DNA from 3 places in the Cytobacillus sp. Bac17 genome. Region 1 is predicted to be linked to each of the others. Evidence: riboswitches for the same ligand, from Rfam matches in the RefSeq annotation. Region 1 holds a riboswitch; each other region holds the start of a gene.
The links. Region 1 has a riboswitch for thiamine pyrophosphate ahead of thiT (energy-coupled thiamine transporter ThiT). Riboswitches for the same ligand answer to the same signal wherever they lie in the genome.
Positions count from the first base shown of each region.

Region 1 (3,275 bases):
CGGCTCGCTGGCTGTCATTCAGGCAGGCATGCAGCTGTTCATGTTCATGCACTTAAGAGAAGGAGAAGACGGCAAAACGAACTTAGTTAATATGATTTATGCCGTATTTATGGTTATTGTAATTGTAGTAGGTTCTATTTGGGTTCTCACTTCTGGGCACGCGGCTCATTAATTCAAGAAAAGCGGAATCGCCTTGTCCATCCCATGAGCCAGATAATAAAACCGGTCTCCCTTTTGGAGGCCGGTTTTATTTGTATTGTCTGATTCCCTTGCTGCCCTTTGTCATTTCTTCCATCACATTGATAAAAAATCCGAATCCAAAAATTAGCATGGATGATACCATAATGCTTAAACCGATTGATAAAACATACTCACCCGTGAGACCGCTTACAAAAAAGCTTGAAATAAAGACAATTAACCCTAAAAGAATACCGGCCGCAGTAACATTTCTAAAAAAATGCAGCACCTTTTGCTGTTTTAAAGTCATATTTTCATCCCCTTTTATTTAATATTCTAACTATGTTCACAAATTTGTCAAACTTTTTGTCACAAAATTGTCAAATTTATTTATGCAAAAAAAGCTTTGCAAAGGTGCAAAGCAATTTTCTACTGATATAGCTTTTTAATGTTCTCCAAATCTTTCTTTAAATTGCCTATTTCCTGCCTGGTCAGCATTAATGGCATTTGATCGTAAAGTGTAATAATCTGTCCTCCCTCATCCTCTTCATGAAGGGATAAATAGTTATACAAATTTTCACATTGATTTTTGTTAAGGACAGACTGGGTGCTGAAATTTTTAACCTTCTGGATCTCAAAGGCACTGGTTTCTGCATCATATACACCTGTAATAATATTGCCCTGCAATGTGTTTGACAAACAATCACTCCCCTTTTTGAGTAATATACCCATTTTTCAGGAGCAGTTTCCTAAAATAAGAAAAAACCTCTTTGGAAATTTCCAAAGAGGCTGATTATATTAGGAAGCGCGTTTTTGTGATTGAATAACTTCATCCGTTTTTCTTATGATCAATCTTGGAGCTGAAGATATAATTAATACTGCTAAAATCGAGCAGAGAATAGCTGCTCCGAGCATGGTTGCACCGTTTGCCAGGAAGGAAAAGAGAACCGGTGACATCCCTTCCGGCGCATAGCTCCCAAAGAAAAGGACACCTGCTATGTAATGCCAGAAATACCGGGCAAGGCTTCCGGCAAACACAGCTAAAACAACCCAGCCCAATGCCTTTTTCTTGTTTCCGCTGCGCAGCTGATTTTGAATTGGTCGGAAAAACAAACCGGCAAAACCGATACAGGCAAATGCCACAAAGTACTCAATAAATGCCTGAAGCGGAGTCGCAATCCAGGCATCACCCATGGCAATCTGCAATATTCCCCATAATAGACCGGCAATGAAGCTGACTTTAAAGCCCCATCTGAATGCCAAAATGAATATGGGAATCATCGCAGCAGAAATTGAAATGGAAGGCGACAGCTTAATAGATGGAAGGAAATCCAAAATAATAGCAAATGCTGCAAAAAATGAAGCTTCAATCATCGCCGTCAGGCTTAATTTTTTCATAAAAAAATCCCCCTATAATCGTATGACGATACCCCAAGGGAGAACAAGCAGGCAGAAAAACCCCTTCCGCCTTTTATTCCACATTCCTGCGCTAGCATTATCTAACAGGTTCAAAGGGTCAGAACAGCGAACTATTCACTCTCAGCAGAATGCTCCCCTTGTGGCACGTTATTGTATTATCCAATTTTAGTATAAATGAAATAAATGAAAGTGAAAAGGATTATTTTCCCTCTCCAAATATAGCCTGTTTATCCCACTTTCCGATACGGTAATACATAAAGGCGATGACACTGCTTATAGCAAAGCTTATCCCCATGCCTGCAGCAATTCCTTTATCACCCATAAACTTTGAAAATAGGAATGTTAAAGGATAGCGCAGGATCCAGAATGAAATGATATTCAGTATGAGCACTTGAAACATCGCACCGGAAGCTCTTACCACACCATTCAATATAAAATTAATGCCCAGGAGCGGATAAAAAAAGGCAATGATCTTTAAATAGTCAGTGCCATACTGAACTGATTCTTTATCCTGTATAAACAGGCGCACCCCGTGTTCTGCAAATAGGACCGTACCAAAAGCGATGATAAACATGATTCCAAGATTGTAAATGACTCCGTACAAGGCGATTTGATGAACCCGTTCCCATTGATTTCTCCCTATATTTTGACCGGCCATACTGTTGACTGCAGTCCCCAATGCCATCGCAGGAAGCATAATGATGCTGTCAATACGCTGAGCTGCACCAAATCCCGCAACCACGTCATCGCCAAAAGAGGTGACGACAGACATAATAGCCATAACACCAGCCGATATAACGGTCATTTGAAGTCCAGAAGGGATGCCGAGCTTGAAAATTAATGCCGCTTCCTCTTTATGCGGCCAAGAAGGAATAGTGAACGGCGCCAGCTTTTTGCGGAGTATGAATATCATTCCGATCATAAATGCGAACCCCTGTGAAAGGATCGTAGCACAAGCTGCCCCATCAATACCAAGCTGGAATACAGATATAAAAAGAGGGTCCAGGATTGCATTTAATACGACTGCTATCAGGACAAAGTACAGTGGACTCTTGCTGTCTCCGAGCGCCCTGAGTACGGTTCCTATAAAATTGTATCCAAATAAAAACAGAATACCAATGAAGTTAATCTGCAAATAGGATGCTGCACCTTCAGCCATTCCTGCAGGTGTGCCCATTATGGCCAAAATTCTTTCTGCAAACAGGAATCCGGCTATTCCAAGAGCAACTGACATAATTGTCTGAATGACGGTAAAGGCATTCAAATATTGTTTCAGCCCCTCTTCATGATCCCCACCCTTTTGCTGGGATAAAATCGTTAACGCCGCATTGTTTATTCCAATGATAAAAGAAAGAACTGTAAAGATTACAGTGCCGGACACCGCCACAGCTCCCAATGCGTCGGCCCCAAGCAGATTCCCAACCCACAGACTATCAATAAATTGATAGGAAACCTGCAGAAAATTAGTGAGCATGATTGGAGTTGAGAACACCAAGAGCTGTTTGAATATATTTCCTTTTGTAAAATCCTGCTGTGCCATCTTTACACCTTTTTCCCATATTTTTTTCACAGTTTCTATTATTCACTATTTCATATCCAGTTTCCAATTTTATAGTTTTGATTGTTATTATGTTTTATAATTTTATTTGCTTCATCTCTGTCACATTTTTATCATAAAT
Region 1 is NZ_JALJRC010000017.1:45,181-48,455, forward strand. It holds gene qoxD (cytochrome aa3 quinol oxidase subunit IV) at 1-172, shown strand, start outside; gene NR125_RS18420 (hypothetical protein) at 248-487, opposite strand; gene NR125_RS18425 (hypothetical protein) at 607-876, opposite strand; gene thiT (energy-coupled thiamine transporter ThiT) at 976-1,575, opposite strand; TPP riboswitch at 1,642-1,744, opposite strand; gene NR125_RS18435 (MATE family efflux transporter) at 1,796-3,136, opposite strand.

Region 2 (3,275 bases), on a different contig from region 1:
TTAAAAACAGGATTCTTCACATCTTCATGCCGGAAGGACAGCTTTTCTGTTATTAATAAAGGCTGGTTATGCTGAAATGCCATTTTGTGATTTTTCCCTTCTCAGCTCTTTTCCGATAGGGAAGCTGTTTAATGCCCCAGTTTTAGCAAGACTCTTACTCAGCCATTTCCCCAGCAATCCAGCGAGCAAAGCACCGCTAACCAGTCTCACAAAAAACATGGCAGTTACATAACCGGGTGAGAGGGCTGCGTAGCCGGAAATGAAATAGCCCCAAATAAAGCTCGTAACAGAAGAGCCCATGCCGGCAGCAATTAAAACCCATGTCCGGTAATTGTTCCATTTAGTTGCCGCAAAAACAGCTTCTGCTCCAATCCCCTGAATCATGCCTGAAAGAATCAGGCGAGGGCCTACTGCATTGCCAATCATGACTTCAATGGCCGCTGCGATGGTTTCCGATAAAAAGGCTGCTCCGGGTTTTCTGATTATGTACGCTGCGATGATTGAAACAATAAACCAAATGCCAAAAATCAGATCAAAGCCAATTAAGCCAAACATCCCATATAACACGTTGCCAAATTGCATGAACACCAGGTATACAACTGCAAACACAACAGCGAGTACAGATAGGACAATGACCTCACGAAGCTTCCATTTTTCGAGCATTTTACACAGCCCCCTTTTTGGAAGGACTGTTTGCAGACATATTAACCGTCATGACAATATGAGTGGAATCGCTTTTCTTACAGCTTTCGAAAGCATCTTCCAGCGTTTTAAAAACATCGTGTGCATTCCCATCTAATCTTGAAGCATAATGCACTCCTTCAGTAAACGTTCCCTGAGCCTTTGCAAGCTCGACTTGGTTCATAATGACGTTCATGTATCCAGGAATCCCCATCGGATAAAGTGCGAACTGGACAGCGACTTCCTGGCTGATTCCAGCAGATTTTTTTTCATTCGCCTTCTCTTCATTTTCAGCAAGATAAGCATCTCCGGCAGTATCGCCAGGGCATCCATTTGAAAATGTGCCGTTAAATACTACATGATCACCATGCTTAGCAGCTTCAAGATAAATCGCTTTGACTACATCAAAAACATGAATGGACCTGCCGCGCACACAAGTGCTCACATCATCTGTTTCCATCCATATCTTGCTTGTATCCACTTCTTTTAGAGCAGATAAAATAACATCCACAAACCTGTCAGTCATTGGATAAATCGAAAACCTGCACCCTGTAATCTCGCTTGTTCCGCATAAGAAATTTTCCTGCATTTTGCCATCCTCCTGGTTTATATAAAATTAAAAAACTGCATTCCCAAAAGGAAATGCAGTTGAATGATATCAATACACTAGAAATGATAGCCGTTCACCTGCACTTCCCCACGCTGGTATTATCCAGATCGGGTGATAAGAGTCAGAACGGATTGTTCTTCTCAGCCTAAAAGCTCCCCTAGTGCAAAATAAGATATGCAGTTTTTATTGACTCCATCTTAATACGGAGCATCCAAATTGTAAATGACTAATTTACAATTCTTTAAATCAAATGATCTATGAAAACAGATAAACGCCTTCAATAACACAGATAAGCTATGAAAAAATTTCTGCATTGTCCATGTCATGTTCTAATCCAATCCTTCCCTTCATAAAAGTGTAATAGGACAATTTTACACCGAGAATAGGGGGCAAATTGGATGATATATAGAATGCTTGCTTTAAATATTGACGGAACACTACTCCAATCAAATGGAAGACTTCATAAATCAACAAAAGAAGCGATTGAATATGTGCAGCAAAAAGGAATTTATGTAACACTTGTCACATCCAGAAGCTTTCCATCCGCGAAAAAAGCGGCCAAAGCATTGAAAATCAATTCCTTGCTGGTCACACACAGGGGAGCTTATATTGCAGCTTCTCAGGAAAAGCCGATATTTGTAAAAAGGATACAGGAAGATGAAACGTTTGAAATCGTGCGCCTGCTTGAAGGCTTTACCTGTCAAATCAGGCTGGTGCACGAAAAATATTCCCTTGCCAACAAAACCAAGCTCAATACCAATATGCTTGCTAAAACTGTTTTTACAACCGGCGATCCCATTTTTTACTCGCAGCAATTTGTGGATTCATTAAGTGACACCATTTTAGATGAGCCGGTCACACCGCCAAAAATTGAAGTGTATTTTGAAGATAAAGACGACCTTGAGGATGCCCAGGCAGCCATTAGGGGCATGTTTGAAAATGTAGAAGTCATTAAGTTAAGTGATCTGCGGATGGATATTGTACCTGCCGGAGTTTCAAAGCTGAATGGTTTGCTCTATTTATGTGAACATCTCGGAATTTCCCGAAACCAAATGGTCGTTATAGGCGACTCGGAGGATGATCTGGAAATGATTGAAGCCGCCGGCCTCGGTGTGGCTATGGGTAATGCACCTGCCGAAGTCAAAAAAGCAGCAGACTGGCTGACACGATCCAATGACCAGAACGGTGTAAGCTACATGGTCAAAGAACATTTCCGCAAACAGCATCCAATTGATTTCCTGAAGAAAATGAATCTATTAAAATAAAATCAATCAAAGAGAGCTCGATTAGTAAATCGGCTCTTTTTTTGCTTTGCGATACTGGGTATCCATTAGGAATCATTTCCCTTATATTGACCTTGTTTCCCCATTTCTGTACACTAAAAGAAGTTTGTCAACATGAAAAATAGACACTATGCAGCTGCCCCTAAGAAAACAAAGACATCGGCAGATTAATATATTTTCTAAAAAAGGTGATCAATTTGAACATTTCAATTTTAGGTGTACAGGATGAACGTTTCCATCGTCCGCTCCGGCTGATCGGGAACCTCTTTTTTGAAGAATGTGAAGTGATGCTGGGTGAGAATGATGCAGCCGACCTTACAATTAATCTTCAGCTTGAACATGGAAAGCACATTAAAGCCATTGCAGAGCTTTCTGATAAAGATGGCAAGAATCATTCAGCGAATTTTGAGAAGGAATTCGTACCGTCTGAGACAGAAAAAGAGAATTTTAAACAAATAAAAAATGCAGTATCCCACGTATATCTGACTGTTTTGCAGGAATGGACAGGCATTACCCAGAAGTGGGGAATTCTGACTGGGGTACGTCCCACAAAATTGCTTCACCGTGCCATACAGCATCAGACACCTCTCCATGAAGCCCATCAGCAGCTTAAGGAAGAGTATTTGATTACAGATGAAAAGATCCAGCTTATGCAGAATATCGTAGACAGGCAGCTTGCTGTCGTACCGGATCTTTATAAC
Region 2 is NZ_JALJRC010000009.1:139,171-142,445, reverse strand. It holds gene NR125_RS13415 (ABC transporter ATP-binding protein) at 1-83, opposite strand, end outside; gene NR125_RS13410 (ECF transporter S component) at 67-663, opposite strand; gene NR125_RS13405 (YkoF family thiamine/hydroxymethylpyrimidine-binding protein) at 665-1,270, opposite strand; TPP riboswitch at 1,359-1,460, opposite strand; gene NR125_RS13400 (Cof-type HAD-IIB family hydrolase) at 1,690-2,556, shown strand; gene NR125_RS13395 (coproporphyrinogen III oxidase) at 2,772-3,275, shown strand, end outside.
Region 2: linked by a shared signal. The riboswitch ahead of NR125_RS13405 (YkoF family thiamine/hydroxymethylpyrimidine-binding protein) and the one ahead of thiT (energy-coupled thiamine transporter ThiT) in region 1 are both predicted to bind thiamine pyrophosphate.

Region 3 (3,275 bases), on a different contig from region 1:
GCAGCCCCCCCCCTTGAGGTCACAAGCTTGTCTAGCTCCGGCTCCTAGGAACCCGGGGCCATAAGGAACCGTCTTATCCCTGAGGCCCGCAGGACAAGGAAGGCTTCGGCAGCATAATCATCGCACGACCAAAAGCGGCAGATTATGGGAGGATGTGGGTCATGCAGACGTTGCCACAGGACAAGGAAAGCTACGGCAGCGATACATCGCACGACCGAAAGCGGTAGCTTTTGGGAGGACGTTGCGCTCTTAGCCTGCGTTCCTTTTTGAGCGAGGCGCTTGCGCTTTTCTTATCTTACTGCTGCAGGATTGCCTGCCGGCCACTCTTCGCAGGTGTAAGCCATCTCCCAGAAGCCAAGCTCCAGCTGGCAGCTTTTTCGGAAAGCATCCTTCATTCGCTGCCTTTCTTCCGGTGATGCCGCATCAGCAAGCTCATCCAAACGGTTTCTCATATTCATGGTCACAGCTTCGACCCTTAAATTTGCGTAAAAAGAGATCCATGGATAAAACGGATGGTTCTCATCTGGCTCATATTGCTTCATGAGTTCAAGCCCAATCTCCCAATAAGTCCATGGACAAGGCAATAATGCAGCAAGGATTTCACCCATGCCGCCTGTGTGGGCATGATACATCATATGCTTAACATAATGATCAGCTGTTGGAGGGAGCGGATAGCCCTGCAATGCTTCGTAATCCACGCCAATCTGCTGGCAAAAATTATGGTGGGGATGTACTTCGCTGTTCAATACAAATTCTATTTGCTGATTAAAATATGCAATATCCTTACGCTCTGCTGACTTTGAAATGGCAATCCCATAAATATGCATGAACGCATTCAGATACTCAAAGTCCGCTTTAATGTAATGGGCCAGTGCCTCTTTCGGCACGTCCCCTCTCCCGATCCCCTGGACAAATGGGTGCTCAAATATCAGCTGAAACAAATCTTCATTTTCCTTGCGCAGAATCTCTGAAAAAGTCATAAAAAATAGCCTCCTTATTAATTACAGAAGCTGCCGGGGAAAAAGCATGAGGATATAAAACGAGGTCCTCACTGCTTCCCTGCGCTGGCATTATCCAGATCAGGTTCCAAGGGACAAAGGAAAAGCTCCTTATCTCAGCCGTAGCGCCCCTAGCAGTTTTCTAACATTTTAATTGTTTTTTACCGACTTTCTAACTTGACGTTTTTCTCTCATAAATTTGGGATTTCGCTTATAACTCTTGAAAATCGCTCATTAAGTCAGATTTCTTTACTATGCTGCTTACTCATCTAGCTTCGCCAGCTCAAAATCATCACATATTCTGAACCAGATTCTTCTCTTTAACCTTTGCCAAAACCATCCAGCCTATGGCCGCACCGGCAATACTGCTGACCAGGAATGGCGGCACAAAGAAGAATGCCCCAGCTGCGCTTCCCATGAGAACCTTTGCAAAAGGGACTGCAAACAATGCACCGATTATGCCGGTACCTACCACTTCTCCTACAGCAGCCCATATTTTCCGGCCGAACTTCAAATAAAGCACACCTGCCAAAAACGCTCCGATCATGCCGCCTGGAAACGCAAGCAGCGTCCCGAATCCAAGCAAATTACGAAGCAGGCCAATCATAAATGCCACAGCTGCTGCAGGCAGGGGGCCAAGCGTCACCGCTGCCAATACATTCACCGCATGCTGCACCGGATAGGCCTTGGCTATGCCTGCCGGAAACCAGAGCAAATGGGATCCCAGTGTCCCAATTGCTACAAATAAAGCCATCGTAGTTAACAATCGGGTTCTGTTCATCTAAACCTCCTTTCTAAAGGGCCGCCTGATTGCTTATCAGGATGGGAAGTATGTATACAAAAAAGCCAGATTCCCATAAGGACCTGGCTTGGTTTAAGTATATGAATTGACATATAGTCAAATCCTACTTCCCTCCGCTGGCATTAACCAGATCAGGTCCATAAGAGTCAGAAAGCTATAACGCGCTTTCCTCTCAGCCCACACATTCGGGGCACCCCTAGTAGCTGCATAGATATTTAGTTTGATAAGCTATCTCAAGCTTAACAAATTATTCCGGCACTGTCATCAATCTTTTTGCTTATATACTTTTCTTGGTGCAATCAATGTATTAAGCGCTCTTCGATTTCTGCTGAGAAACTATCGAAGTAGCTTCAGACTTGCCATTTCCTTTAGACTCCCGACTCCTGCCAGAGAAAGTGACACTTTTGTTTCTTCAATAAAGTTGGCAAGTACTTTTTCAACTCCATTCTGCCCGCCAATGGCCAAACCGTACACATACGGCCTTCCCAGGCAAACTGCGTCGGCTCCTAATGCCAGTGCTTTGACCACATCGGAACCGCGGCGAATGCCGCTGTCAAACAATACTGGAATTCTTCCTTTGACTTCCTTCACAACCGGTCCAAGCGCATCAATCGCCGCAATCACTCCATCAAGCTGCCTGCCGCCATGATTGGAGACTATGATTCCGTCTATCCCTTTTTCAACGGCCAGCCTGGCATCTTCGGGATGGAGAATACCCTTTAATAGAATCGGCAGATTTGTTTTCTCTTTTAACCTAGCAATATGCTCCCAGCTCAAGGTTGGATGATGGATATTATCAAGGATTCCCTGAACTACATCACCGTCATGGAGAGTGGCCATAAAGACCGGGTCACTCTCATAGTTTGCTTTTCCATAGCCAAGCTTTAACGGTGAAAAATTGTTTCTTAGATCAGCTTCCCTCCACCCCATCATCACCGTATCTACTGTTAACACAATTGCTTCATAGCCTGATTCCTCCGCCCGGCGCACCATACTGAACGCAGTATCTTCATAATTGGACCAATATAATTGGAACCATTTTGGACTCGTGCCTGTTGCATTTGCGATTTCTTCAATGGAATAACTGGATACCGTGCTCTGGATAAAAGGAATTCCAAACGAAGCTGCCGCCCGGGCAGATGCAAGCTCTCCCTCACTGTGTTCAAGACGCTGCATTCCTATAGGTGCAAGGAATACTGGATAGGGATACGTTTTTCCAAATAAATTCACACTTATATCCGGCACTGATACATCTCTAAGCATCCTCGGTACAATTGAGTATTTTGCAAAGGATTCGATATTCTTTTTCAGCGTTTCTTCTCCCCCGGCTCCTGATTGGACATAGCCAAATCCGCCAGCTCCCATCACTTTCTCTGCTTCTTCTTCCAGTTCCTTAAATGAAATAGGAAAGTTTTCTGCGAAACTAATATTCTCTACTTTTGCCATATTCCAGCCCTGCCTTTTTTGAATTTATT
Region 3 is NZ_JALJRC010000016.1:69,320-72,594, reverse strand. It holds gene tenA (thiaminase II) at 291-980, opposite strand; TPP riboswitch at 1,040-1,141, opposite strand; gene thiW (energy coupling factor transporter S component ThiW) at 1,291-1,779, opposite strand; TPP riboswitch at 1,892-2,008, opposite strand; gene NR125_RS17965 (alpha-hydroxy-acid oxidizing protein) at 2,137-3,246, opposite strand.
Region 3: linked by a shared signal. The riboswitch ahead of thiW (energy coupling factor transporter S component ThiW) and the one ahead of thiT (energy-coupled thiamine transporter ThiT) in region 1 are both predicted to bind thiamine pyrophosphate.